2 regions of the Colwellia asteriadis genome follow, and region 2 is predicted to be linked to the other one. Evidence: predicted binding sites of a transcription regulator. Region 2 holds the regulator's gene; the other holds the start of a gene.
What was found. Region 2 encodes sigma-54, which starts transcription at its own class of promoters, with help from an activator protein. Its sites were predicted from a motif close to GTTGGCACGNNNNTNGNNT; they were not measured.
Positions count from the first base shown of each region.

Region 1 (15,580 bases), on a different contig from region 2:
TTTTTAAGGGAGCCTTGGATATTAATTGTTGAGGAAGCTTCTAACATTTCTAATAAATTAAAAGTATTAACGGCTCCCTCTCTTGAGTAAAGGCTTGCTAGCTTTTTAAAATCGATATGTTTTAAATCATCCAGAACAAGTAAATCATAATACTTATTTACGTTACCGCTATTTATTAATGCAAGGTTAAAACTGTTATGAGTAGAATTGGCTAAGGGGTGGTGTGGTATACCATTTTTTACATCGTAAATCGCAATAATCGCAATAGCGCCCATTAAAAAGTGTCCACCAACACTTGCCGATAATTTTTTTTGATTAATACTCTCAATGGCGTTACTCATCCAGTCAAAACCGCCAATTAAAATATCTTTACCTGCTTCTAAACCTAACTCTTCTATGGCTTTTATTACACCTAAAGCCATATGATCTGAAGCAGACCAAATAACATTGATATTAGGGTAACGCTGTAATAGTTTAAGTGTTTTATGGTAAGCATCTTCTGCGGACCATCCTGCATGCACAATTTGAGTTAATTCAGCATTGTGCTCTTTAATCGCAGCAAGAAGTCCATTATTGCGTAGTGTTGATTCAGAGCCAAAGTGACCGCTAATGCCTGCAACAAGAGGTTTTTTTTTCGCGACTTTAGCTTGTTCAAGTAAGTTTGACGCGAGTATGTAGCCGGCATTTTCATTATCAAAGTAAATCTCTCCTAGCCAACCCTTATAAAGCTCACCAGGTGAACCAATCTGCGCTTGTTCTTCGGGTGATAAGGTTTGCTCTAAGGTTATAATTTTAACGTTTTGTTGCTTAAGAAAGTCCATGGTTTGTTTAGCATTACCCGGATAATTAATCAGAATAATATAATCGGGGCTATGTTCTATATTTTTGAAGTAGCTTTTAAGAGCTTCAAATTGAAAGAACCTTGTGCCATCACCATAAATAATATCAAGATTAATGTTTAGAGCTTTAGCTGCTTGCTGTGTAATGATTTCGGTTTTATGCCAGAAAGGATCGGCTTTAATTGATGGGTTTACCATAACTACATTGACGCTCTTTTGTATTCCATCTTGAGCCATTACATAGTGAGTCATGATTAGTGACACTAATGTCATTAATACAAATACTCGTAACGTTTTCAAGAGATGCTCTATAAAAGAATGTGTTGAGTTGGTAATCACCATAAAGCTCGTAAACCTCAAATTAACGATAATTATTATTGCTTTGTACATACTATATAAAATATTCACTCAATAAAGCATAGTACACTTGAGCTAGATTTTTCGCTTAATCATATCCCTAATAATAAAACGGTTCGGGCTTAAGTTAAATAGCATTTCAGTGTTGACAGGAAAGGGGGTATTACAAATATCTGCGGTTAAGATTTCGGCTGCCAATGGGGCAGAGCATAAACCACGCGCTCCAAAACCTGTCATTAGATAAAGGTTATCAATACAGGGAGCTGGCGCTTGGTAAGGCCAGTTCTTGTCTTTAGCTAAGTGCGGATACTGAGTTATATGCTCACTGATGTTAGGCATGGCACCAACTAAAGGTAGGTGATCTTGTGACATGCAGCGCAAACGCGCTTTACTCATACTAATATCTTCACTTTGCCAATTAATGGCTTGGGTTAGCTCAGGTAAACATTTTTTAAGCATTGTTATATTGTATCGGTCATCTTCGCTTGTTGGGGTATCTGATGTGTTGTTTTTTTGAAACGTTGCGCCAATACAGTGCTGATTATTATGTGCGGGTGTTAGGTAGCCCTTATGACAAATAACCGTTTTTAATGGGCCAATAACCGAGTTGGTTTTCATGCTAGTAACTTGACCACGCGTTGCACTTAACGGTAAAGAGCTCAGCTGCTCTATATTAATATTTTCAGCACCACCACAAAGAACCACTACGCTGGCGTCAAAGTTCTCTTTATCGCTAATTAAACGCCAACTTTTATTATGAGAATTTTGAACTAATTTATTGATTTTTGTTTGGCACTTAATGCGTAAACGGTTGGTTTTTTCGGCAGCATTAAAAAGTTGTTTCACAAGCTCTGGTGGTGAAATCCAGCCAGCATGTGGCATAAATAAACCACCATGATCTAATTTTATGCCAGCATGCTCACTTGCTTGATGCGCATTAACACCATGAATAAGAGAGGCTGGCCAGGCATTAATTTCTTCGAAGGCTTGTTGGCGTTTAACTAGGCTGTCTTTATAAGACACTTCTAAAATACCGCACCAGTCGTGAGCAAAATGAAAACCTTGCTTTAATAAGTCTTGATAAAGGTTTTTTGCGTGTAAAAAAGCATGCTGATAAAATAAACTAATGTCGTCACTTTGTTGATGAAACAGTGGATAAAGAGCGCCAATGGCGTTACTTGAAGCGCCTTGAGCAACACTCATATCTTTACAGTAAAGTGTAACCTTAACGCCTTGTTTGGTTAAGGCGTAACTTAAACATGCTGACGCAATACCCCCACCAATAATACTGACATGTTGAGGCTTGGTGATGGTCGGTCTGAGCTGATAACCTTTGCGAGTTATTGGGTTTTGTTGAAATATAGCCCGCTGTGCATCAGCCTTTTTGCCATTTAATATTAATTTTTCAGTGCGGTAGCCAATACGTTGTAGCTCTCGTTTAACAAAGCCTGCTACGGTAAAAGTGGTTAGGCTTGCTTGCGCTTTTGATAAACGAGCAATTTGATTAAATAGTTCACTGCCCCACATCTCAGGATTTTTTGCTGGCGAAAAGCCATCTAAATACCAAATATCAATCAAACCTTTTTGTTTACCGCGGCTATGGTTTATATGTGGTTCGAATGCCGTCAATGCTGCAGTGGCATCATCAAATAGTAAGGTTAGCTTGATATTATTATCGAGAAAACTCTCAGGTAACGCTATTGATAAATTGTTGGGGAAGTTATCGGGATCACCTTGAGGATATAATGCTATTAGTAGATCGCTATAATTGGCTAGTTGCGGCAGTATTGCTAAAGACTTTACTAGTTGTGCTTTTGATAACGGGTATTTTTCAACACTAATAAAGTGTAGTGGAGGGAGTTTTTTTTCGGTTGATTTTTGTGCTCTCTCATAAGCTTGCAGGGTTAAAATAAAGTTCAATCCTGTCCCAAAACCTGTTTCAGCTATAGTGACGGTGTCACTTGCTTGTAATAATCGCTCGGTAATATTATTACCATCAATAAAAATTTCTTTACTTTGTTGATAGCCACTTTGGGTATCAAAATAAATGTCATTAAAACGTTGTGAATAAGGACTACCATCTGGGCGATAATGTAAATGATCATCACTATTGTTAATAGGCTCTTTATCCAAAGAGGTTGCTTTGGCTGGTTTTTTATTTGGATGCTGATTAGGTGATGACATTTTCGATACAAATTTCCGTAATACAACTAGTTATCTGAATGACATTTTACGTGAAAACTTGATAAGGATCAGTGTTATTTTACTTCTGCTTGCTGGCATTAACTAAAATAGCGTAGCTATCTAGAGCATAATGACATATTATAGTGTACAAGTGTACGCTGGTTCTGGAGTTGAAATAGATTAGCTTTGATAGGTAATACCAGTTTGGCCGCTATTATCAGTATAATGGCGAAGATTTTATAATTAAAGATGGTTAATTAAATGAAACGTGTCGTAATTACAGGTTTAGGTATTGTATCAAGTATTGGTAACAATGCAGAAGAAGTGCTAGCTTCATTAAAAGCGGGTAAGTCAGGTATTACTCATTCAGAAAGCTTTGCTGAACAAGGGCTAAAAAGCCATGTTTGGGGCAAGCCTGCACTTGAAACAAAAGATCATATTGACCGTAAAGCTATTCGCTTTATGGGAGATGCTGCAGGTTATGCGTATATCGCGATGGACCAGGCAATCAAAGACGCTAAATTAACTGAAGAGCAAGTATCTAATGTTCGCACCGGTATTGTTGCTGGTAGTGGCGGTGCTTCATCTGCAAATATTGTTGAGTCTACCGATACTTTACGTAATCGTGGTATTCGCCGTGTTGGCCCTTATGCTGTACCTAAAACGATGGGTAGTACCGTATCAGCTTGTTTAGCGACCCCGTTTAAAATTAAAGGTGTTAACTATTCTATTAGCTCAGCTTGTGCAACCAGTGCTCACTGTATTGGTAATGCAATGGAGCTTATTCAACTAGGTAAGCAAGATGTTGTTTTTGCTGGCGGTGGTGAAGAAGTTCATTGGTCATTAGCGATGATGTTTGACGGTATGGGCGCACTATCAGCGGGTCGTAATGATACACCAGAGTTAGCTTCACGTACTTATGATGCAGACCGTGACGGTTTTGTTATTTCTGGCGGTGGCGGTATGGTTGTGGTTGAAGAGCTAGAGCATGCATTAGCTCGTGGCGCACATATTTATGCTGAATTAGTAGGTTACGGTGCTACGTCTGACGGCTATGATATGGTTGCTCCAAGTGGTGAAGGTGCAGTACGTTGTATGCAACAAGCAATGCAAGGCGTTGAAGGTAAAGTAGACTACTTAAATACCCATGGTACCTCGACACCAGTAGGTGATGTGAAAGAGCTTGGTGCTATTCAAGAGTTATTTGGTGCCGACTCTCCAGCCATTAGTGCAACTAAAGCCATGACAGGTCATGCATTAGGTGCTGCGGGTGTTCATGAAGCAATTTACTCTTTATTAATGATGGAAAACAACTTTGTTGCGCCATCAATTAATGTTGATAACTTAGATGAACAAGCGCAAGGCTTAGATATTGTTACTGAAAAACGTGACGCAGAGCTTAACTTGATCATGTCAAATAGCTTTGGCTTTGGTGGCACTAACGCTACTTTAGTAATGAAAAAATTTAACGGTTAATTATTATAATTAAGCCGCAGTTAAAAGCCCGATAGAAACACTTTCTATCGGGCTTTTTTGTGCAAAAAATTACGACTTGTTTTGTTAAAGATAAAGCTAGCCTACTAGTTGTTATAAAGCTATCACCGTATAATAGAAATACATTTCCTGATTTCCTTGGTAAGCGTTATTTATAATGAAAATCTATTTTGATGAAAATATGCCTTTTGCTCACGAGTTTTTTTCTGGTTTTGGTGAGTTAGTCCCTTTTTCTGGCAGAGAAATTACAGCAGAGCAGGTGGCAGATGCTGATGTATTATTAGTACGCTCTATCACTCAAGTTAATGCGCAATTACTAGCGAACAACAACAAGTTATCGTTTGTTGGTAGTGCTACTATTGGTACCGACCACATTGATTTACCCTATTTAGCAGGTCGTGATATTAACTTTCATTCAGCGCCTGGTTGTAATGCGGTTTCAGTAGCTGAGTATGTATTAAGTAGCTTGGTTGTACTTAGTGAGCGTTATTTACTGGATTTAAGCTCATTAACGGTTGGGATTGTTGGTGGCGGCAATACTGGAACACGTTTAAGTGAAAAGTTAGCGGCTTTAGGTATTCGTTATAAAATTTGCGATCCGTTACTTGAGCAAAAACCTCAAGACTTACGTGAATTCTCTTCGTTAACAGAAGTATTAGACTGCGATGTTATTTCACTGCACGTGCCGAAAGTTACTACGGGTGATCACCCAACGTATCATTTACTCAATAGTGAAAACTTAGCTAATTTACGTGATGAGCAAATATTAATTAGTGCATGTCGTGGTGATGTTATTGATAATCAAGCGTTACTGGCTTTAAAGCAATTAGGGCATGGGTTAAAACTGGTGCTTGATGTTTGGGAGGGGGAGCCAAAGGTGCTTGAGCCTTTAATTCCTTATACCGAATTAGCAACGGCACACATTGCTGGTTATAGCTTAGAAGGAAAAGCTCGTGGCAGTGAAATGCTCTATCAGGCATTATGTCAGCACCTTAATTTAAAAGTGACACATAAGCTAACGGACTTTTTACCGAGCGCAAGTATTACTTTTGTTGAATTAAAGCAAGATTTTAGTCAAATATTACTAAACCAGCTGGTAAAAATGGTTTACGATGTAAGGCGAGACGATGCAATATTTCGTCAACAATTATCCGTTGAAGGTTTTGATAGTATCAGAAAGAGCTACCCCGTTCGTCGAGAATTTTCCGCAGTAACGGTATCTTCATCACCTAATGCTTATAGTGATGTGCCACATCATTTAGGCTTTAATAAAATGTCCAACTAAAAGAGAGAGGATCATGGCACAAAAATTTGATGTATGCATACTTGGCGCAACAGGGCTAGTTGGCAAAACTATTATGGAAATTTTAGAGCAACGCGACTTTCCTATTAATAAACTGTACCCATTAGCAAGCGCTCGCTCAGCCGGTGAATTTATTGAATTTAATGGTGAAAGTATTGAAGTGCTAGATGCAGATCATTTTGATTTTAGTTTAGCGCAAATTGGCTTTTTCTCTGCTGGCGGCTCAACGTCTGCTAAGTTTGCACCTATTGCTGGCGAAGCGGGTTGTATTGTTATTGATAATACCTCTGAATTTCGCTACGAAGCTGATATTCCATTAGTTGTGCCAGAAGTTAACCCAGAAGCACTTGCTGAATACCGTAATCGCAACATTATTGCTAACCCTAATTGTTCAACTATTCAAATGATGGTTGCATTAAAGCCAATTTATGATGCCGTAGGTATTAGCCGCGTTAATGTAAGCACATACCAGTCAGTATCTGGTGGCGGTAAAGAGTGTATCGACGAATTAGCTAAGCAAACATCTGACTTACTTTGTGGTAAGCCAGTTGAAAGTAAAAACTTTTCTCGTCAAATCGCATTTAATGTTATTCCACAAATTGATGTGTTTTTAGAAAATGGCTACACCAAAGAAGAAATGAAAATGGTGTGGGAAACGAAGAAAATTTTGAATGACGAAAACGTACTGGTAAATCCTACTGCAGTAAGAGTACCTGTATTCTTTGGTCACGGTGAAGCGTTACACATTGAAACTAACTCACCAATTTCAGCTGAAGAAGTTAAAGATTTACTAGCGCAAGCACCTGGTATTGTTGTTTGTCGTAACGATGAAGACTTCCCAACACAAATTGGTAATGCAAGCGGCAAAGATGAAACTTTTGTTGGTCGTATTCGTGAAGATATTAGCCATAACTGTGGCATTAATATGTGGATTGTTGCTGATAACGTACGTAAAGGCGCAGCAACTAACAGTGTGCAAATCGCAGAGCTATTAGTAAAAGATCATTTAAGTTAATTTATTTTATATTAGCCGATTAAAGAAAAGCTAAAACTCGTCGTTAACTATAGATAATATGGCTAACAACGAGTTTTTTTATGCCTGTTATTCTGGTGTAATGGTTTATACCCGTAGAGTTTAATGCTAAATAACCTAACTTGGTATCATCAGTTCACTTAATGTAAAGTAGTGATGAAAGAGTGTTGAGATAAATCATACTGATTTTATTCAGTTAAAAATCATTCAGAGGCGAATAACACGAGACATCTTCATTGAATTTGGTATTATTTATGAACATTTTGCGAGTTAGCTGCCTATAATGCCTGTTGGAACAATTTTTGCTTATTTAGCATAAGCAAATTAACCAAGCTAATTCAGCGATTATTTACGTAAAGGGTTATTCAAAACGGCATTTTTTTGACAAATGCAGTGGAATGTAACGTAATTATAATAAAAATTAGGATATCTTAATGCAAAAATTATTGCGCCTGTGCCTATGGCAGGTAGTCATTTTTGGCATACTTTCAATGCACTTTCCTGTTAATGCCGAAGACGATCGTGGCATTCGTATGCGTGGACCTAAAAGCAGTGATGTTTTTCCTTATGATCGTTACGGACCAATTAACTCACGAGATACCTTATGGAACATCGCTTTAACGATTAGACCTGATAATCGTTTAAGTGTTTATCAAGTGATGGAAGCACTCCATCAAGCTAACCCGAAAGCTTTTGTCGACAGCAATATTAACCATTTAGTTGAAGGACAATATTTAAAAATACCATCATTCGATCGCATGATGGCCGTAAATACAGAACAAGCACGCGCAAAAGTTGAGTCAGATGAAAAATCATGGGCTAAAAAACAGCCTAAAGTAGCTAAAGAGCCAGTTGTTGTGGCCCCGAGTGTTAAAAAAGAAGATCTAGATACTGTTAAAGTTGAGATTAATGATCAGCTACAACAAATTGATAGTGAACAACAAAAGCGCTTAGCCACCATTCAAAATGATGTCTTAGATTCTATAGATGGTTTACAAGCTATTCTCAAAGAAAATGAAGCGTTACGTCAGCGTTTAACTACTTTCAACGACAAACTTGTTGTCATGCAAAACGAGGTTGCCAAAAGTAAAGAAATTAAGTTGCAAATGGACGATATGATCCAATTGCAACAAGCATTACTTGCTAAAGCTGAGGCTAGAGAGCAGCAACTACTACTTGAAAAGCAGCAAGCTGAGCTCGCCGAAGAAGATTTTACTTCAAGTATCTGGTTCCTATTATTAATGGGCACAGTGCCGGCGATGTTATTGCTGGGTTTATTGGCTTTTCTTTTTAAGCGTCGTCAAAAAGCATCCGATGAAGTTTTTTTTAATGAGTTAGATAAAGAAAAAGCACCGAAAGAAGCACCTGAAAATAAAAAAGAAACGACTGACGATGAACTGTCACTTGTTGGCGATTTAGATCTAGACGATGAATTATCCCTTGATGATGAGCTTGATATTGAAGATGAATTATCACTCGATGATGATTTAGGCTTAGATTTAGATGATAGTTTATCGCTTGATGATCAATTACTGGATGATGACTTATCGGTTGACTTATTAGAAGACGATGGGGAAAAGTTGCTTGACGATGATGTAATTCATTTAGATGACGACGATGATGATGCCTTAGATGATCTTGAAGATATTTTACTCGATGATGATAGTGATAGTGATGGTGAAGCTTTAGAAGGCGGAGAGTTAGGTCAAGGTGATTTAGATGATTTACTTTCAGGCTTAGGGAGTGATGACGAATCAACCGAAGCTGAAGACTTGCCTGACGGTGAGTTAAATCAAAATGATTTAGATGACTTGCTTAATGGTTTAGGTGATGACGACGATACGGAAACTAACACCGAAGAAATTAATATTGATGAAGAGCTTGCACAAGCGTCAGCGGATGTCACAGAGCCTGATGATATTGACACATTACTTGAGTCTGTTGATGAAGAGCCAGCGCCTGCAGCAGATGTCACTGACCCTGATGATATTGACGCATTACTTGATTCAGTGGCAGAAGAGCCAGCGCCAGCAGCAGATGTAACCGACCCAGATGATATTGACGCATTACTCGATTCGGTGGCAGAAGAGCCAGCGCCAGCAGCGGATGTCACTGACCCTGATGATATTGACGCATTACTTGATTCAGTGGCAGAAGAGCCAGCGCCAGCAGCGGATGTCACTGACCCTGATGATATTGACGCATTACTTGATTCGGTGGCAGAAGAGCCAGCGCCAGCAGCAGATGTAACCGACCCAGATGATATTGACGCATTACTTGATTCAGTGGCAGAAGAGCCAGCGCCAGCAGCAGATGTCACTGACCCAGATGATATTGACGCATTACTTGATTCGGTTGCTGAAGAGCCAGCGCCAGCAGCAGATGTAACCGATCCAGATGATATTGATGCACTGTTAGACTCAGTAAATGACAAAGCAGAAGCGGCAGCAACAGAGCCAGAAGAGGTTGCCCCAGAAAAAACTGCTCCAGAAGAAGCTGCGCCAGCAGCGGATGTCACAGACCCAGATGATATTTATGCACTGTTAGACTCAGTAAATGACAAAGCAGAAGCGGCAGCAACAGAGCCAGAAGAGGTTGCCCCAGAAAAAACTGCTCCAGAAGAAGCTGCGCCAGCAGCGGATGTCACAGACCCAGATGATATTGATGCGCTGTTAGACTCAGTAAATGACAAAGCAGAAGCGGCAGCAACAGAGCCAGAAGAGGTTGCCCCAGAAAAAACTGCTCCAGAAGAAGCTGCGCCAGCAGCGGATGTCACAGACCCAGATGATATTGATGCGCTGTTAGACTCAGTAAATGACAAAGCAGAAGCGGCAGCAACCGAGCCAGAAGAGCTTGCCCCAGAAGAAGCTGCGCCAGCAGCGGATGTCACTGATCCAGATGATATTGACGCATTACTTGATTCAGTGGCAGAAGAGCCAGCGCCAGCAGCAGATGTAACCGACCCTGATGATATTGACGCATTATTAGATTCAGTGGCAGAAGAGCCAGCACCAGCAGCAGATGTAACCGACCCAGATGATATTGACGCATTACTTGATTCAGTGGCAGAAGAACCAGCGCCAGCAGCGGATGTCACTGACCCTGATGATATTGATGCGCTGTTAGACTCAGTAAATGACAAAGCAGAAGCGGCAGCAACCGAGCCAGAAGAGCTTGCCCCAGAAGAAGCTGCGCCAGCAGCGGATGTCACTGATCCAGATGATATTGACGCATTACTTGATTCAGTGGCAGAAGAGCCAGCGCCAGCAGCAGATGTAACCGACCCTGATGATATTGACGCATTATTAGATTCAGTGGCAGAAGAGCCAGCACCAGCAGCAGATGTAACCGACCCAGATGATATTGACGCATTACTTGATTCAGTGGCAGAAGAACCAGCGCCAGCAGCGGATGTCACTGACCCTGGTGATATTGACGCATTGCTTGATTCTATGGATATCGATATAGAACCAGCTCCAGAAGCAGATGTAAGTAATAATGAACAGGCTTCTGAGACTGATAAATCTGTAGATTTAGAGAGTGATAACAGTGAATCTGATGAGTCTATTAGTGCTGCTAAAATAGAGCAGTTTACAGAAGAATATGTAGCCCCATTTTTAAATGCAGACTTTGGGGATTTATCAACAGAAAAAACGAACGAAGATCCTGGTAAACCATTAAGTGATATTAATGACTTATCAAGCGAAGAAGCAGAGTCAGATAATAATGAGCAGCAAATAGCCCAGTTTACTGAAGAGTACGTAACGCCATTTTTGAATGCTGATTTTAGCGATCATACTGATGAAAAATCAACAGAAGTAGTACCTGAACGTAGCAGTGAAAATAAAGCTGAAACCATTGAAAATAAAGCTGAAACCATTGAAGATGATGATTTGGATATTGATGCGTTGCTCGATGAAAACAGCGTAGAGCAAGAAGATGTATTGGCAGATATTGGTGACTCTTTAACGGGTATTACAGATAATGAAATCGACTCAGCAGTTAATCATGACTTTGATGAGGAAATGCTTAATAATCTTTTATCTGAAAATATTGATGAGCAAGGCTCACCTGCGGATGACAACGTTGAAAATGAATCAGGCTCTGATTTTACCGATAAAGACGTATTAGCCAGTTTACTGACGGAAGATAACGAAAGCAAATCAACGAGTGACTCTTCAACAACAGAAATCGAAGATATAAAAGAACTGGATAACGTTGATTTTGATGAGTTGCTTGCCAATATTGAAGAAGAAAACCATAGTCAAGTAGAGGTTAATACCGAAGACGAAGACATTGGTGATAGTTTACTTGATGGTATTATTAGCAATGAAAGTAGTACATCAAACGAGAATCAAAATGCAATCGTTTCTGGTAATGTGCCTTCAGAAAGTGACTCTTTAACAAAAGAGTCAGCTGAATATGTTTCAGTTGACACTTTATTGTCTCAAAGCATGACGGCAGAAGAGAATAATGAGCCTTATGAAAAAACTAATATTGATGTCGGTTTAGGTGAGTATTCACTTTACGATGAAGATAATAAAGGCGTTGATGTTGACAGTGATAATAGTATGTCAGCCAAGCTTGAATTAGCTAAAGTCTATTTGGAAATGGATGATGCTGATAGCGCGCAAGTTATTTTAGAAGAAGTAATAAGTAAAGGTAATAACGAAGAACAGCTTACGGCTAAAACATTACTTGAAGGCTTATAATATTAACCATGAAACGGCGCTAGCGATTACGACTTTTACTATCAGTCATAGCTTAACGCCTTAAAATAATAGATAATGCGCATCAAAATTAAGGTCCTGTAGAGTTTAGGTGGAAAGTTTGATGCGTTATGCGCTTGGTGTTCAATATGACGGTAAGCATTATTGTGGTTGGCAACGACAAAATAATGTCATAACAGTGCAAGAGAAGCTTGAAAAAGCACTATCTAAAATAGCTAATGAAAAAATTGAAGTTGTTTGTGCTGGACGTACTGATACCGGTGTTAATGCGACTAATCAAGTTGTTCACTTTGATACTAATGCCACACGTAAAGATGTTGCATGGACTTTAGGGGCTAATACTCATTTACCGCCTGATATTGCAATCAGCTGGGCGCGTGAGGTTGATGATGAGTTTCACGCTAGGTTTAGCGCTACAGCAAGGCGATACCGTTATATTATCTATAATCACCCATTACGTTCTGCTATTTTAAGCCACGGTATTAGTCATTGGCATCATGAGTTAGATGCCGAACTAATGCATGATGCCGCTCAATATTTAATTGGGCGACATGATTTTACTTCATTTCGTACCGTACATTGTCAGTCACATTCACCTGTTCGTACAATTGAACATTGTCGGGTCTTTAGGCAGGGTAAATATATTATTGTTGATATCAAAGCGAATGCTTTTTTACATCATATGGTCAGAAATGTGGTTGGAAGTTTATTTCGAGTAGGGCAAAAGCAAGAAAGCATTGCTTGGATACAAGAGGTGCTTTTAGCTAAAAACCGTTGTTTGGCTGGTGTTACAGCACCACCAGAAGGGTTATATTTTGTCGATGTGGATTACCCTTCACAATTTAAAATACCTAAACAACCACTAGGGCCATTATTTTTATAGGTGCTTTAATGCTTGTGTTTTTATAATATTTTCATTTAAACAACACAGCAGACCAGTTTTTTATATAATATATACCTAAATCTATGGTCTAATATGCGGTTTAAGATCTCCGTAACCACTGTGCTATATTTTACCTAACAATTTATGTTAATTTTAGTGGTAAATAAGTAGTAATTAAGATTTTTTTTCAATGCTGTTTTTGATACTAGTGTCACTAAACATCATTCGTTGCAATAGGCAAAAATAATATTATGAGCTGGATAGAAAAAATTCTCCCAAAAGCAAACTCAACACAAAAACGAAATATTCCTGAAGGGGTATGGAGTAAGTGTTCATCTTGTAATGCGGTGCTTTATAAAGTTGAACTTGAACGACAAATATCGGTGTGTCCTAAATGTGATCACCATATGCGTATTAGTGCACGTAAACGTATTGATAGCTTTTTAGATAGAGATAATCGTTTAGAGCTTGGTGAAGAATTTGAAGCGCAAGATATTTTAAAGTTCAAAGATTCGAAGCGCTACAAAGATCGTTTAAGCGCAGCGAGAAAATCAACGGGTGAAAAAGACGCCTTAGTCGTTATGAAGGGTGAGTTACACGGTACGCCAGTTGTTGTTGCCGCGTTTGAGTTTGCTTTTTTAGGCGGTTCAATGGCATCAGTTGTTGGAGCTCGCTTTGTTAAAGGTGTTGAGTACTGCTTAGAGCATAACATTCCATTTATTTGTTTTTCAGCAAGTGGTGGAGCGCGTATGCAAGAAGCGTTATTTTCACTAATGCAAATGGCTAAAACCAGTGCCGCTTTAGCTAAAATGAGTGAGAAAGGCTTACCCTACGTTTCAGTCTTAACGGATCCTACAATGGGCGGCGTTTCTGCAAGTTTAGCTATGTTAGGTGATATCAATGTAGCTGAGCCTAAAGCACTTATTGGTTTTGCTGGTCCGCGCGTAATTGAACAAACAGTGCGTGAAAAATTACCAGAAGGCTTCCAACGTAGTGAATTTTTATTGCAAAAAGGCGCTATTGATATGATTATCGACCGCCGTGAAATGCGTGAAAAACTAGCGCGTTTATTAGCTAAGTTTATGGGGCAAACTAGTCCATTCCCTCACTAAAATTGCACTAAATAAACTCATAGGCATGTCTTGTATTTATAAGGTGGAGTAACAATATATCATTATATTGGCTCCGCCTTTTTTATATGCCTAACTCACTTAAACTTGTTTTGTGCGTCAATAACTAGTTTATTGTAAGTAATGCAAGGCCATTATAGTTAAAAAATAACAGCTTGATATAAATATATTATTCCGAGTTCAAGCTAATTATAGGTTGTTTTATTAAGTTGAGAAAATACTCATGTCATCATGTCACCTTACCCCCTATCTACAATTTACGCGTTTAGATGAATGGCTTTCTTATTTAGAGAACTTGCATACCAAAGAAATAGACTTAGGTTTAACTCGTATTAAACAAGTTGCTGACATTCTTGCTATCGACTTGAGTTTTGCTACGGTGATAACTGTTGCGGGAACCAATGGTAAAGGCACAACCTGTGCTTTTATGGAAAATGCACTCTTAGGTGATACAACTCATGGTAAAGCAAATAGTGTAGCAGTTTATTCATCGCCTCATATTGAGCACTTTAATGAGCGTTTACGTATTAATAAACGCGACGTTAACGATGCTGCGTTAATTAAAGCATTTATACAAATTGAGCAAGCTCGCGGTACTATATCGTTAAGTTATTATGAATATACAACCTTAGCTGCGTTGCTGGTATTAATGGTTGAAAAACCAAACTATATTATTTTAGAAGTGGGGTTAGGGGGGCGTTTAGATGCAACTAATATTATTGATGCCAATGTTGCTGTTATAACCACCATTGATTTAGATCATCAAAGCTTTTTAGGTAACGACCGAGAAACCATTGGTTTTGAGAAAGCAGGTATTATGCGAGCTAATCAAAACATCGTTATTGGTGACACGAATGCACCTAAGTCGGTTATTGCACATGCTAACTCGTTGGGTGACAACGGTAGAGTTTATCTGCGTAATGATAATTTTTGTATTTATGAAGAAACTTCAACAGAAGCGACTTCCTCTTGGACTTGGCAGTATCAAAGCACATCATTTACCAAGCTTAACTCACCTTTTATACCGCGTGATAATGTTGCCACCGCTTTAATGGTTTTATTGAGTTTAGGTATTAAGCTAAGTACGGCATTTATTAATCAAATAATAGAAAAAACAAAAGTAGCTGGTAGAACAGAAGTTTTTAAACAAAGTAATGGCTGTGATATTGTTTTAGATGTGGGTCACAACCCACAAGCAACACGGTATTTAGCTGGCTATCTTCAAAAAATGAAGCTAACCAAGCCTAACTCTAATCGTAAGGTTTATGCTGTAGTCGCTATGTTGGGCGATAAAGATATTAGTAATAGCCTTTTAGGGCTTAAAGATGAAATTGATTATTGGTACACTAGCGAGCTTAATGTGCCTCGTGCAGCACCGATAAGTTTAATGACAGAAAAACTAAACGCTTTTACTAATAACATCAATTGCTTTGACAATATTGGTGAGGCATTTAGAATAGCTAATGAGCAAGCTAATACTGATGATTTGATTTTAGTATTTGGCTCATTTTATACGGTTGCTGCTATTAGGCAACAATTGCTTATCAATTAGTTTACGGCATCATTGTTGGAGTATATCTTGTCTACACCTTTTAAAAATCGCCTTGTTGGTACTGTTATTGTTGCG
Region 1 covers NZ_BAAAFA010000005.1:181,462-197,041, reverse strand. The annotation lists gene ABD005_RS08830 (ABC transporter substrate-binding protein) at 1-1,139, opposite strand, end outside; gene mnmC (bifunctional tRNA (5-methylaminomethyl-2-thiouridine)(34)-methyltransferase MnmC2/FAD-dependent 5-carboxymethylaminomethyl-2-thiouridine(34) oxidoreductase MnmC1) at 1,272-3,380, opposite strand; gene fabB (beta-ketoacyl-ACP synthase I) at 3,642-4,856, shown strand; gene ABD005_RS08815 (4-phosphoerythronate dehydrogenase) at 5,032-6,159, shown strand; gene ABD005_RS08810 (aspartate-semialdehyde dehydrogenase) at 6,173-7,192, shown strand; gene ABD005_RS08805 (FimV/HubP family polar landmark protein) at 7,645-11,922, shown strand; gene truA (tRNA pseudouridine(38-40) synthase TruA) at 12,044-12,823, shown strand; gene accD (acetyl-CoA carboxylase, carboxyltransferase subunit beta) at 13,075-13,935, shown strand; gene folC (bifunctional tetrahydrofolate synthase/dihydrofolate synthase) at 14,177-15,505, shown strand; gene ABD005_RS08785 (SPOR domain-containing protein) at 15,533-15,580, shown strand, end outside.
Region 1: the regulator sigma-54 is predicted to act here: its motif matches at 7,500-7,518, upstream of ABD005_RS08805 (FimV/HubP family polar landmark protein).

Region 2 (15,580 bases):
TAATAAACGTTAAGTATTATTTAAAGCTAACTTTCAACTTGAATACGGGTAATGTTTGCACCTAATGCTTGTAATTTATCTTCAATTCGTAAATAGCCACGATCGATATGATAAATTCTATCAACTTGTGTTGGCGTTTTAGCAACTAAGCCGGCAATAACTAAACTTGCAGAAGCGCGTAAATCAGTGGCCATAACTTGTGCGCCATTTAGGCTTTCAACGCCTTTAACAATCGCTGTATTACCTTCTAATGAAATATTGGCTCCCATACGCTGTAATTCAGGGGCATGCATAAAGCGATTTTCAAAAATGGTTTCTATAACTGTCGCCGTACCTTGAGCTAAAACGTTCATCGTCATAAACTGTGCTTGCATATCAGTAGGAAACGCTGGGTGCGGTGCTGTTCTAATATTCACAGCTTTAGCAGGTCCTGACATGATTAGTTCAATCCAGTCATCGCCCGTATTAATTGTAGCGCCAGCTTCTTGTAACTTACTTAATACCGCTTCTAATGCACTAGGGTCAGTATTTAAACATTTGATATGACCTTGCGTTACTGCCGCAGCAACTAAAAAAGTTCCTGTTTCAATACGATCAGGCATAACACGATAAGCACTGCCATTTAGCTCACTAACACCTTCAATTGTTAAGGTATCGGTACCTGCACCGGTAATTTTAGCGCCCATACTAATAAGACAGTTAGCTAAATCAACAATTTCAGGCTCACGTGCTGCATTTTCAATAATAGTAGTGCCTTCAGCTAACGCTGCAGCCATCATTAAGTTTTCAGTACCGGTAACACTAACCGTGTCCATAAAGATATTAGCACCATTTAAGCGCCCATCTTTTTTAGCGACAATATAGCCATTTTCAACATCAATATCGGCACCCATGGCTTTAAGACCTTGAATGTGCAAATCAACTGGTCTAGCGCCAATGGCACAACCACCCGGTAACGAAACTTCAGCATGTCCCATACGAGCGAGTAATGGACCAAGCACAAGAATTGAAGCACGCATCGTTTTAACTAAATCGTAAGGTGCACGACATAAATCAATAGTACTGGCGTCAATCGAAAGTTCATCGTCAGCTAACCACTGTGTTTTAGCGCCTAACTGCGTAAGCAGTTTAACCGTGGTTAAAATGTCATTTAACTGCGGAACATTACTAAAAACTATTGGTGTTTTTGACAATAATGCCGACATTAAAATAGGAAGAGCTGCGTTTTTTGCTCCCGAAATAACCACTTCACCTTGAAGAGGCGTACCACCAATAACTTTAAATGCTTCCAAAATAAATCACTACTTTCTTTTAAAACTAAAATTAAATCAACGAAGTAAACTCAACAGCTTATAAGCTATTAAACATTTTATCTCGTTGCCACTGCGCTTTGTTGTATGTTTTCACTGAAACAGCATGCACGCTACCGTCTTTAATTAACTCAGCTAAAGGCTTTAATACCGCTTGTTGGCGCTTAACTCGACTTAAGTCATCAAACATATCACTTACAGCGATAATACGACATTGCGAACCATCAAATTTTACTTGTATTTCATCAAGTTCGAGTGCTTCAGTTACACGTTGCTTAATTAGTACTTCTACTTCACTTATTTCCAAGCGAATTCTCCTACATTATTCTGTGTTATTCGCTTACGGTTACCGGCAATAGACCGTTAACGCCGCTTAACGCTATTAGTTTGTATAATTTTTCGGGGAAATGCATAAAGGTTATTTCACACGAGTGTGCGATGCTTTGTTCAAGCAAATAAAATAACCAAGCAAGACCTGCAGTATCAACTTTAGTGACGGCGCTTAAGTCTACCGTAACATGATCAAACGAAAAGCAGTTAGAATAATTGTTCTTGTTAATAAGAGCAAGGCTATGGCGACTTAATTCACCATTAATCGATAATACTTTATCTGCAATTGTTAAATTAACACTACTCACATGCTAACCTTTTTCATCATTAAAGCTATCAACCACAGCGTCTTTATCTGCGCCGTCTTTGAAGACAATGTTACGTTCACTTTTCTTTTTTAATAGCTCAGTAACGTAGGCTAACCCTTTTTGCCTAATAATACTGCCAAGCTCTGCTTGTTTAGAGTCGAGTAAGCTTACACCTTCTGCAATCATATCAAATGCTTGCCATGTATCGTCTTTAGTGTTTCTTCGCACTTTAAAAGAAACATCAATATCATCACGCCCGGGCATAATGACACGCGTATTAACAGCAATAATTTTATTATCTTTAAAGTCTCTCTCACGTTCAAAAATAACTTGCTGATTATCATAGAGTGTAAAAACTTGCGCGTAAGAAGTAATTAGGTACTCCTTAAAAACAGGGACAAATTCACTGCGCTCTTCTTTAGTGGTATTTCTTAAGTGCTGTCCTACTACTTTAAACGCTGAATATTGATAATTCACATAAGGCATCAACTCTTCACGAACAATATCTTTAAGAATATTAGGATTTTTTCTAATATTTTCTTGTTCATCAGCAAAGCGTTTAAAGGTAAGGCTTGCTACTTCTTCAATCATTTTGTAAGGATTTTTTTGATCAACAAGATTTGCACTAGCGCTTTGGCTTGTTGCTTCTTCTGCTTGCCCACCTATTGCAAACACTTGGCTACTATAACTTACTGATGTTAGTGCTATTGCACAAAGAATGCTCTTTAATGTCATTGCTTTACTCACTGTATTGCTTACCATGTTATTCATCACCACTTCCTTGGCTAAATAAAAATTGACCTATTAACTCTTCTAAAACTAATGCAGGTTTAGTGTCTTCAATAAAGTCACCTGGTTTTAATGTATCTAAAGACTCATCAACAAAGCCTGGCTGAATCCCTAAATATTGTTCACCTAATAACCCTGAAGTTAAAATAGCCACTGAAGTTGCTTCAGAAAAGTTATTATATTGCGTATAAATATCTAATGTAACGACGGGAGTATAATCATCATTCGCTAATGATATTTTGCTCACTCGCCCTACTACAACGCCACCAACCTTAATTGGTGAGCGTACTTTCAGACCACCAATATTATCAAACTTTGCTTGAAGTTGGTAAGTTTCCCCTCCTCCTGAAATACCCGTGTTAGCCACTTTCAGTGATAACATTAATAAGGCAAGAATCCCTAACGCTACAAATATTCCAACTAATAACTCTGTTTTTTTCGACACCATGTCTTCACCAACGCCTTAATTACCTATAAATGACAAATTAATAATAGTAGCCAACTGATATAAGGTAACGGGGGTTACATTACTGTAGCTATACTATTGAACTTAAACTAACCTATTTAACCTCTTTATTTTTAAAAGGGCTTACCTTGCAAACATTAACGCCGTTAAAATAAAGTCTAAACATAAAACTAATAAAGATGACTGCACAACCGTTGAGGTCGTTGCTCTGCTAATACCTTCTGATGTTGGTTCACAATCGTAGCCTTTATATACCGCTATCCAAGTAACCACGAAAGCAAAAACCACACTCTTAATCACACCATTAAGAATATCTTTTTGGAAATCGACCTGCCCTTGCATTACCGACCAAAAGGTACCGCCGTCAACACCTAACCAGTCAACACCAACTAAATGCGCCCCTAAAATACCAACCATAGAAAAAATGGCAGCAAGTAAAGGTAGTGCAATAAAGCCAGCCCAAAAACGTGGCGCTATAACACGTCTTAGCGGGTCAACCGCCATCATTTCTAAACTTGATAATTGCTCAGTAGCTTTCATTAGGCCAATTTCAGCCGTAAGTGCGGAGCCTGCTCTACCCGCAAATAAAAGCGCCGCAACCACAGGACCTAATTCACGTAATAAAGAAAGCGCGACCATAGGTCCCAAACTTGCTTCAGCACCATAGCCCACTAAAATGGTATAACCTTGTAACGCTAAGACCATGCCAATGAATGCCCCTGACACGATGATGATCAATAGTGACATTACACCAACACTGTGTAATTGCTGAATTAATAAGGGGGTTCCTTTCTTAAAGTTTGGCACATGCATTAACGCAGAAACCAATAGCATTACTGCTCGCCCTAAACCACTGATAACGCCCAGCGTATTTCGACCAAGTTGCTGTATTTGCGTTATCATTTAGCACCTCCAGCACTACTTGGTTTAATGAGTTCATCTTTATAATTTGGCGCGTCGTAATGAAACGGCACAGCTCCGTCAGCTTCACCACGAACAAATTGCTGCACTAAAGGAGAAGTTGCTTGGCGAATTTGCTCTGGCGTTCCATGACCAATAATTTTTTTATCCGCAATAATATAAATATAATCAGCGATACTCATCACTTCGGGTACGTCGTGCGAGACAACAACCGACGTTAGACCAAGCGCATCATTAAGAGAGCGAATTAAACGTACAATTACCCCCATTGAAATCGGGTCTTGGCCAGCAAAAGGTTCATCATATAAAATTAATTCAGGATCTAAAGCAATGGCGCGCGCTAAGGCAACCCTTCGAGCCATGCCACCTGAAAGTTCACTTGGCTGCAAGTGTTTGGCACCACGCAACCCTACGGCCTCTAGCTTCATTAAAACAATTTTTTCAATTAAGTATTCTGGTAAATTACAATGTTCGCGAATAGGGAAAGCAATATTATCGTAAACACTCATGTCGGTGAATAGCGCACCACTTTGAAATAACATACTCATACGTTTACGTACTTCGTAGAGATCATTACGTGATAATTTGGGAATATTATGTTCAGCAAAATAAATATTGCCTGAGTCAGGTTTTATTTGCCCGCCAATCAAACGTAGCAGTGTCGTTTTTCCGATACCACTAGGCCCCATAATGGCAGTAACTTTTCCAGTAGGGATAGACAAACTAATATTATCGTAAATAACACGTTCACCTCGTTTAAAGGTAAGGTTTTCGATTTGTACTAATTTTTCAGGCTGTTCAGAATTGGGCATTTAATTAACATCAATGTTGTTTAATTTATTCGCTATAAGCTGTGTTTTGTTAAAGACACGGGAACAGCAATAAAAATTCTTCAGAATATCCATTGATTTTACCTGAGCGGCGGCAATTGTTCATTAGAAAAAGTAAGCTAAAGGACAATTTAATGTAAGATTAGCGGCCTAAATTGTAAGAAAATGATCATTTATTACTTTTATTTTACATTAGCTAGCGAGTTAATTGCGTAAAACAGCAGCAATCTGCTTTTTTTTTTCTTCATCGGGCATTATTTGCTTTTGTTTTAGTTCACAACCAGCGACAATTTAACCTTACGAAAGTGGAGTTATCATGTTAGAACAAATTATTATTTTATTACTTGCCCTTGTTGCACTTGTTTGGAGTGCAGACAAATTTGTATTTGGCGCTTCTTCATTAGCGAGAAACTTGGGCGTTTCGCCTATGATTATCGGTTTAACCATTGTAGCTATGGGATCATCAGCACCTGAAATGATGGTAGCGGCAACAGCTTCTTTGCAAGGTAATGTTGATACCGCTATTGGTAACGCTATTGGCTCAAACATTACCAATATTGCATTAGTATTAGGGGTTACCGCGTTATTAAAACCATTAACGGTTTCATCTCAAACCGTTAAACGAGAAATTCCACTCATATTAGGCGTTACCGCGCTCGCTTATTATGTGCTTTATGATCAACACTTTAGTTTTATTGAAGGGGTCATTTTAGTTATTGGCTTTGCCATTTACATTCTTGCGCTACTGTTTATTACCCTACAAAAAACCAAAGATAAGCCCAGTGATGATCCTTTAATTTTAGAAGCAGAAAAAGATGTACCACCTGCTGCACCGCTAAAATCATCAATATTTTGGCTAGTTATCGGTATGGTAGTATTGCCATTAAGTGCAGGTTATTTAGTTGAATCCTCGGTATTTATTGCCAAAGAGTTTGGCATTAGCGATTTAGTTATCGGACTTACTATTATTGCTATTGGTACTAGCTTGCCTGAACTTGCTGCCTGCATTGCCAGTATCATTAAAAAAGAAGACGACTTAGCACTAGGAAATATTATTGGCTCCAATATTTTTAATATTTTAGCCGTATTACCAATTGCAGCACTCATTGCACCAGGAGACATCGACCCGTTAGCAACAACACGTGACGCGCCTTACATGCTTGGTGTAACTTTGTTACTCTTTATTTTATGTTTTAGCCGTAAGTTAGGTTACTTTAGAATAACCCGTGGTAAAGGGGCTTTATTATTAATCAGTTTCGCGGCTTATCAAGTGCTACTATTTAATTAAAAAGTATCGCTAACTGTACAAGCCACCTTAACAGAATCACTATTAACGGATCAGCAGGTATTAATCGAGCTAACATGCAAAATTTTAAACAATTAGCAAAAAATGTGATCAATATAGAACAGCAAGCGATTACTGAATTATTACAATACATTAATGATGATTTTGAACTTGCCTGCCAACTAATGTATCACTGTAAAGGTCGTGTTATTGTTATTGGTATGGGTAAGTCTGGGCATATTGGCGGGAAAATAGCAGCAACATTAGCCAGCACGGGCACTCCCGCTTTTTTTGTTCACCCAGGTGAAGCCAGCCATGGTGATTTAGGTATGATTACTAGCGACGACGTAGTGTTAACTATTTCAAATTCGGGTGAAACCGTTGAAGTACTCGCAATTATTCCCGTAATTAAACGTATTGGTGCCAAGCTTATTTCTATGACGGGTAATGCAGATTCAACTCTCGCTAAATTAGCCGACACTCATATTTGTATTAAAGTAAGTACCGAAGCATGCCCACTTGGCTTAGCGCCAACATCAAGTACCACAGCAACCTTAGTAATGGGCGACGCACTTGCCGTCGCTTTACTCAATGCCCGAGGATTTACCGCTGATGATTTTGCTTTATCACACCCTGGTGGCAGTTTAGGTAAGCGTTTATTACTCCGCCTTGAAGATATTATGCATCAAGAAGAACGTATTCCTGTGGTTGCCGATACTGCCTTTATTAAAGATGCACTGGTAGAAATGTCGCTCAAAGGTCTTGGTATGACCGCCGTTGTTAATAAAAATAATGTCCTAACAGGATTGTTTACCGACGGTGACTTACGCCGTATTCTTGATGAAGAAGTGAATATCCATCACGATACTATTGCTAGCGTTATGACCCAAAAACCTCGTACAGCTCATGCTGATATGTTAGCTGCGCAAGCGTTAAAGGTAATGGAAGATAATAAAATTAATGGTTTAATTGTCGTCAATGAATTAAATCAACCAATTGGTGCAATGAACATGCATGACTTATTAAAATCAGGAGTGCTGTAATTGAATACTCTATATGGCGAAGTTAACAGTCACACTCTAGCACAAGCTAAAAACATAAAACTATTAGTGTGCGATGTCGATGGAGTTTTTTCTGATGGCCGTATTTACTTAGGTAATGATGGTGAAGAACTAAAAGCTTTTCACACCAAAGACGGCTTAGGCATAAAGTCACTTGGTAGTTCTGGTGTAGCCGTAGCAATAATTACCGGCCGCAATTCAGCTATCGTAAAAAACCGTATGACGGCTTTAAATGTTAAACATATTATTCAAGGGCAAGAAGATAAATTACCCGCGTTAACCGCTCTTGCAACTGAACTTAATTTACCGTTAACGCAAATAGCTTACATTGGTGACGATGTACCTGATATTGCCTGTATTAACGCGGTAGGATTAGGCATAGCTGTACAAGACGCTCACCCTTTAACACTACAAGCTGCAAATTACATAACATTTACACGCGGTGGCTTTGGCGCAGTAAGAGAAGTATGTGATTTAATCATGCAAAGTCAAAACACCTTAACATGTGTTACGGGCGCTAGTGTATGAATAGGTTAAACAGCCTAGCCTTTTTTATTTTAGTATTAAGTGCCACTATATATGGCATTATCGTTTGGAAAGGAGAACTTGTTCAACCAGACGATATTATTGATAGTGAAGAAACACCTGACTTTATTGCCGAGGCTTTAAAAAGTAATATCTACACTGACTTAGGGAAATTATCTCATACCATTGAGGCAGATCGTATGGAGCATTATTCAAAGCAAGAATTAACACGCTTTGAGTTACCCAATTATACGTTATACCCTAAAAGTAGTAAGGCACCTTGGAAAGCGAGTGCAAAAGAAGCAATATTATATAAAAATAACCGAGTCGTGTTGAACCACCGTGTTCGCTTAAAATCAACCGAACAAGATAGTTTAATAGAAGAAGTTCATTGTAAGTATTTAGAGCTAGACTTAAATACAAATATTATTAGTTCAGATCAAACCGTTGTAATAATCGGTAAAGATTTTACCATGTATGGTTCTGGACTGATTATCGATTTAAACACTAAACAGATGACGCTAACTGAACATGTACGTACCCTTTATAAGAAAAATCATGAATAAAAAATTTAATACGCCACTTAGCTTATTACTTGGTAGCGCTTTGTTTTTCACAGCGTCACTTAACGTAGTTTATGCTGCCAAAAAAGACTTAAATCAAGAGATCACCGTTGACTCTAAAAAAACAGCTGCCGATTTAAAAAATAAAATAGCGAGTTACTTAGGTAGTGTAAGTATCAGACAAGGCTCTATTTTGATTTCTGCAGACTTAGTACAAGTTTTTAGTAACAAAGATGAAAACAGCGATGAAAAGTCTGATGTCTATTTAGCTAAAGGCTCTCCCGCTTTATTTCAGCAAGAGCTTGAAGATGGCAGCTTAATTAGCTTACAAGCCGATGAAATAAAATATCAACCAAGCTTAAATATAATTACTGTGGCAGGAAATGCCGTAGTAAAACAAGCAGGTAGCGAAGTTAGCGGCAGCAAAATTATTTATAATACATTAAGTGAGAAACTTGAAGCCGAAAGTAATAATAACGAAACAGTCACCACCATATTACAGCCAACCTTACTGAAAAAACAAAAAGCACTAAAAGATAAAGCTAAAAGCGACCTTGATAAAGAGCCAAAGACAGTCAGTGAGACTACTGAGCAAGCACCTGAAGAAGCGACTAAAGAAGAAGGTGACTCAAGTGTCGAAGGTTAATACATTAGTTGCTAGTGGACTTGCTAAGTCATACAAAGACCGACAAGTTGTTAAAGATGTTAGCTTAGCCGTCAGTACAGGGCAAATTGTTGGCTTACTTGGACCTAACGGAGCAGGAAAAACCACTTCTTTTTACATGATAGTAGGGCTTGTACCTAACGATGATGGGCAAATAATACTTAACGACCAAGACGTTACATTATCGCCTATGCATGAAAGAGCAAGACAAGGTATCGGTTACTTACCACAAGAGGCATCAATTTTTCGCAAGCTTTCAGTAACTGATAACATCATGGCTATTTTACAAATACGCAAAGAGTTAAACGAACAACAGCGCCTAGAAAAACTAGAGCACTTATTAGAAGAGTTCAATATTTGTCATATTCGCGATAACTTGGGCATGAGTTTATCTGGTGGTGAGCGTCGACGCGTAGAAATAGCACGAGCATTAGCCGCCGATCCACAATTTATTTTACTTGATGAGCCTTTTGCCGGTGTAGATCCGATTTCAGTTGGCGACATTAAAAAAATCATCATACACTTAAAGCAACGAGGAATTGGTGTATTAATAACTGATCATAACGTACGTGAAACGTTAGATGTGTGTGAACATGCTTATATTGTTAGTCATGGTGAAATTATCGCTCAAGGTGATGCGGATCAAATTCTTGCCAATCAAAAAGTAAGAGATGTATACCTTGGCGAACAATTCACGCTATAGTTATAGCATCAATCCGAATCGTAGAAAAACGTGTTCAATGGGTTATTGGTCACATCATAACCATTAAAAATAATAACAGGAAACCACATAACATCGATGCGCCCTACATTACAGCTCCGTATTGGACAACAGTTAACCATGACGCCACAATTGCAGCAAGCTATCAAGCTCCTGCAATTATCAACGTTAGAGTTACAACAAGAAATTCAAGAAGTGCTAGAGAGCAACCCATTATTAGAAATTGACGAAAGCAGCCAAAGCGATAGCAACGACGAAAAAAATAGTTTAGAAGATGCATTCTCTGCAAACTCTAATGATGCACAAAGTGATAATAACAGCAGTGATGGTAGTGAAGACCAACAGGCTAATATTGACGAAATAAGTACTAGTGAAGCGCTAGAGAAAAGTGATATTCCTGAAGAATTGAATATTGATACTACTTGGGAAGAAAGTTACAGCGCAGGCGTTTCTAATACAGGAGCTGTGAGCAGCGCAAGTGAAGATTACACTTACCAAGGAGAAACGACCGACTCAATTCAAGGTCATTTGTTATGGCAAATGGAATTAACCCCTTTTTCAGATACCGACCGCACTATTGCAACCGCCATTATTGAAGCGGTAGATGACGCTGGCTACTTAACGGTTTCCTCAGAAGATATTCTAGAAAGTGTTGGTATTGAAGACGTCGAATTAGATGAAGTTGAAGCAGTATTAAAACGCATCAATATGTTTGATCCTGTCGGCGTAGCAGCACGCTCAATACCTGAGTGTTTACTCATTCAATTAAACCAGTTTGATAAAAACACTCCTTATTTAGCTGAAAGTAAGAAAATTATTAGCGAGCATATTGATTTACTTGGCAATAGAGATTACCGCCAATTAATGCGCAAAACGAAATTAAAAGAAGATCAATTACGTGAAGTAATGCGCTTAATTCAGAGCTTAAACCCTCGACCAGGTGATGCGGTTATTACTGGCGATGATCAGTATGTTATTCCTGATGTTTCCGTTGAGAAAAAAAATGGTCGTTGGGTGGTTGAACTAAATTCAGATACCGCACCTAAGCTCAGCATAAATCAGCAATATGCTGCAATGAGCAAGAGTATGAAGTCCTCTACTGATGGGCAATTCATTCGTGCCAATTTACAAGATGCAAAATGGTTTATAAAAAGTTTAGAATCGCGCAATGATACTTTATTAAAAGTTTCGAACTGTATTGTACAACGCCAGCAAGGCTTTTTAGAGCATGGTCCAGAAGCTATGCGTCCAATGGTTCTGAACGATATTGCCGAAGCCGTTGAAATGCATGAGTCAACCATTTCACGTGTTACCACGCAAAAATACATGCACACCCCTCGTGGTATTTTTGAGCTTAAATACTTCTTTTCAAGCCATGTCAGTACTGAGAATGGTGGAGAGTGTTCTTCTACAGCAATAAGATCGCTAATCAAGAAACTTATTTTGGCAGAAACACCTGCTAAACCGTTGAGTGATAGTAAAATGGCTGACTTATTAGCCGAACAAGGTATTAACGTTGCAAGACGCACAATAGCTAAATATAGAGAGTCATTATCTATTCCTCCTTCAAATCAACGAAAAAGCTTACTTTAAGTAACTCATCAAAAGGATAACGCTTATGCAAATCAATCTTACCGGTCACCATGTCGACATTACTGATGCGCTTCGTGAGTATGTAAATACTAAGTTTACTAAGCTAGAGCGACATTTTGATCAAATAAATAACTCTCATGTTATCTTAACCGTTGAAAAGCTTGAACAAAAAGCAGAGGCAAACCTTCATATAAAAGGCGGTGAAGTATTCGCTTCGGCTATTAATACTGACATGTATGCCGCGATTGATACTTTAGTTGATAAGCTAGATAGGCAAATTCTTAAACACAAAGGTAAAGCAGCGCAACATTAATTCGACAAAAGTCGCGTAGCATAAAGCCTTAAATCACCTTAATATAAGAGCCCAATCTATGGGCTCTTCCACTTACTTTTAGCAATTTATGAAATTATCAGAGATTTTAACCCTCGACTGTACCTTATGTGCAATAAAAACCACCAGTAAAAAGCGAATTTTAGAAGAGATTTGCCAATTAGCCGCTAATAAGGTTACCGAGCTCGATCAAGACGAACTACTCGATAGTTTGCTTGATAGAGAAAAAATGGGTAGCACAGGTATCGGAAATGGCATAGCGATACCTCATGGTCGTTTGCCAAATAGCAGTAAAGCGGTGGCGGTACTAGTTACAACCGAAAACGCCATTGACTTTGATGCTATTGACAACCGCAGTGTCGATGTTTTTATCAGTCTATTTGTTCCTGAAGATAGCTGCCAAGAGCACCTTAATACGCTACAAAGTATTGCTAAATTATTTAGTGATAAAAAGGTCATAAAGAATGTCCGTAAGTGCACTAGCAACCAAGAACTGTTCGATGTTATTCAACAAGCAAGTTAAACGCTAATGAGTTGTGGGGAAAGCGTAAAATGAAATTAATTATCGTCAGTGGCCGCTCAGGATCAGGTAAATCGGTTGCGCTAAGAGTGCTTGAAGATTTAGGTTATTATTGCGTTGATAACATACCGGTAAACTTATTACCGGCCTTAACTCATACCGTAATTAACGATTATGAAACTGTTGCGGTTAGTTTAGATGTACGTAATTTACCGAAAGATCCACAAGATATTCCAGAAATAATCGCGTACTTACCCAAAGCGGTTGACGTAACCACTTTATTTCTTGATGCTGATGATAACGATTTAATTCGCCGCTTCAGTGAAACCCGTCGTCTTCACCCACTGATTAAAGAAAACTTAGCACTAGATCAAGCAATTACCTTAGAGAAAAAATTACTCGAACCAATTTCAGTGAGTGCTGATTTATACATTAATACCAGTCAATTATCTCCACACCAACTAGCTGACTTAGTAAGGGAGCGCATTTTAGGTAAGAAAACCGGTACTATGGTACTTGTTTTTCAATCCTTTGGCTTTAAACATGGCATCCCCGTTGATGCTGATTATGTATTTGATGCACGATTTTTGCCGAACCCTTTTTGGGAAAAAAATTTAAAAGAGCACACAGGTCAAAACCAAGAGGTGAAAGACTTTCTAGCAAGTCAGCCCATAGTCACTAAGTTTGTTTGGCAAATAAATAGCTTTATGATGACCTGGTTACCACACTTAGAGCGCAATAATCGTAGCTATGTCACCATAGCAATAGGTTGTACCGGTGGTAAACATCGTTCAGTGTATATTGCAGAATTATTAGCAAAAAACTTCCGCAAAGAGCGTGATGATGTACAAACTCATCACCGAGATATCGACGTAAAATCAACCTAAATAGGCCAGCTTTAGCTATGGTTAGCAAGAAATAGCGACATTAATCATTGAGTAATAAGGAAGATTTATGACCACTCACCAACAAACCGTCACTATTTGTAATAAACTAGGTTTACATGCAAGAGCCGCAACCAAACTCGCCCAATTAAGTCAAAAATTTAGTGCTGATATCACCTTAGAATTAAATCAGAAAGAAGCGAATGCAAACAGTATTATGGCGTTGATGTTACTCGCTGGCGGAAAAGGTAAGTCGGTTAATATAACCGCAACAGGTGATGATGCAGAGCTTGCTTTAGCAGAAATATGCCAGCTAATATCTGATAAATTTGACGAAGATGAATAAGCTAAGCCACAAATTTTATTGCATAATTTATAATAAATAATCACAGAATAGCTGATAAAAACACTACGTTACGATAAACTTAGTACAACTTCCAAGGAGACCTTCCCACAACTAAATATTCGCTTTAGTTAAAGCGATACCTTAAGACCGCTAGAACTAACGAGCAGGGCCGCTATGCCAGAGATATCAGAGCAAGATTACAGTCAAAAAAAATTACAGCAAGTTAATGAAGCATTAGGTAGCGGCATGTTTGTTTATGTTCGCAAACTTTTGCAACATATGCCCGCTTATGACCTCGCTCTGATATTAGAATCTTCAACCACTAAGAGCCGCCCTGTATTATGGCAACTTATCGACCCAGACTTTCACGGCGAGGTACTCGAAGAACTTAACGAAGAAGTACGAAAAGGTATTCTTAAAAGCATGCAGCCCGAAAAGCTTGCTGCTGTTGCCGAAGGCATGGACGTAGATGATCTTGCTGAAGTACTACGTACACTACCTGATGCTGTATTTAAGCAAGTTTTAAATTCGATGGACTCCCAAGATCGGAGTCGAGTTGAAGCAGCACTCTCATACGAAGAAGATACCGCTGGCGGTATTATGAATACCGATACAATCACCTTACGTCCTGATGTAAGCGTTGATGTAGTATTACGTTATTTACGCCTTAAAGGCGAGCTACCTGAGTCTACCGACTCCTTCTATGTTGTTAATCGAGATAATCGCTTTATTGGCGCAGTGTCTTTAGCGGCTCTTGTTACCGCTAAGGCTAATGTAATTATAAAAACCTTAATTAATGCCGAAATTGAAGCGGTACAAGCCGATATGCACGAGCAAGATGTTGCCCAATTATTTGAGCGACACGATTGGTTTTCAGCGCCGGTCATTGATGAAGAAGGGCATCTATTAGGTCGTATCACCATTGATGATGTGGTTGATATTATTCGTGAAAATGCCGAGCACTCAATGATGAGTATGGCAGGTTTAGATGATGAGGCCGACACCTTTGCGCCCGTTATTAAAAGTACTAAACAACGCTCATTATGGCTTGGCGTTAACCTGATTACTGCACTACTTGCGGTTGCAGTTACCAGCATGTTTGAAGGGGTTTTTCAACAACTCGCCATTTTAGCGGTACTGAATTCTTTGGTGCCAAGCATGGGTGGTGTTGCTGGTAACCAAACCCTAACACTTGTTATACGCGGTATGGCACTTGGTCATGTCGGTGGTAGTAACGCCAGAGCATTACTAAATAAAGAGGTTGCTATTGGCTTTTTAAATGGCATTATTTGGGCAGTGCTGATTGCCAGTGTAGTGGCGATTTGGAAACAAGATTTAATGCTAGGCGGCGTTATCGCCTTTGCGATGTTAATGAATATGACAGCGGCTGGTTTGGCTGGGGTTGCTATTCCGCTACTGTTAAAGCGGATGAATATAGATCCAGCCTTAGCGGGAAGTGTAATTATTACCACGGTTACCGATGTTGTTGGTATTTTTGCCTTTTTAGGGACTGCCACCTTGTTTTTAGTGTAAACAGCCGTAAGCATTAGCTACTGCTTTATCTTAACCAACCAGAGTTCGGCTTAACAAATGTTTCTCTAGCAGCTACTTTTCCTAGCTTCTTCGTCAAATTTACTTGCAATGGGCCAGCTATTGACGCGAAGTTTGCCTTGCTTATCATATAAAAAGAAGAAAAACTATCAATCCAGCGATTCAGAAAAGTAATTTTTGCTGATATTTCAACTTGTTAAATATCTATTAAACCGAGTTCAGATTAACTAAAAACGCCGATGATATGAGACTGTCATCGGCGTTTTACTATGTTTTTTCTCTATTATCAGTGTCTGGAGTTAATGACCTGCTATTTGCATTTCATCAATTAAAATAGAACCGGTTTTAATGCTGCCACGGTTATCCACATCAGAGCCAACAGCCACAATGCCTTTAAACATTTGCGCTAAATTACCCGCAATAGTGATCTCACTCACTGGATAAGCTATTTCACCATTTTCAACCCAAAACCCTGCCGCGCCACGTGAGTAATCACCATTAACGACGTTAACACCTTGGCCCATTAATTCAGTAACTAGTAAACCTGTGCCTAAGGTTTTAAGCATGGCATCGAAATCTCCT
Region 2 covers NZ_BAAAFA010000001.1:559,037-574,616, forward strand. The annotation lists gene murA (UDP-N-acetylglucosamine 1-carboxyvinyltransferase) at 27-1,292, opposite strand; gene ABD005_RS02325 (BolA family protein) at 1,351-1,617, opposite strand; gene ABD005_RS02330 (STAS domain-containing protein) at 1,643-1,948, opposite strand; gene ABD005_RS02335 (MlaC/ttg2D family ABC transporter substrate-binding protein) at 1,952-2,719, opposite strand; gene mlaD (outer membrane lipid asymmetry maintenance protein MlaD) at 2,712-3,185, opposite strand; gene mlaE (lipid asymmetry maintenance ABC transporter permease subunit MlaE) at 3,327-4,106, opposite strand; gene mlaF (phospholipid ABC transporter ATP-binding protein MlaF) at 4,103-4,936, opposite strand; gene ABD005_RS02355 (calcium/sodium antiporter) at 5,271-6,242, shown strand; gene ABD005_RS02360 (KpsF/GutQ family sugar-phosphate isomerase) at 6,317-7,282, shown strand; gene kdsC (3-deoxy-manno-octulosonate-8-phosphatase KdsC) at 7,283-7,828, shown strand; gene lptC (LPS export ABC transporter periplasmic protein LptC) at 7,825-8,391, shown strand; gene lptA (lipopolysaccharide transport periplasmic protein LptA) at 8,384-9,034, shown strand; gene lptB (LPS export ABC transporter ATP-binding protein) at 9,021-9,755, shown strand; gene ABD005_RS02385 (RNA polymerase factor sigma-54) at 9,852-11,366, shown strand; gene hpf (ribosome hibernation promoting factor) at 11,392-11,679, shown strand; gene ptsN (PTS IIA-like nitrogen regulatory protein PtsN) at 11,768-12,220, shown strand; gene rapZ (RNase adapter RapZ) at 12,250-13,104, shown strand; gene ABD005_RS02405 (HPr family phosphocarrier protein) at 13,172-13,447, shown strand; gene mgtE (magnesium transporter) at 13,622-14,980, shown strand; gene pmbA (metalloprotease PmbA) at 15,298-15,580, opposite strand, start outside.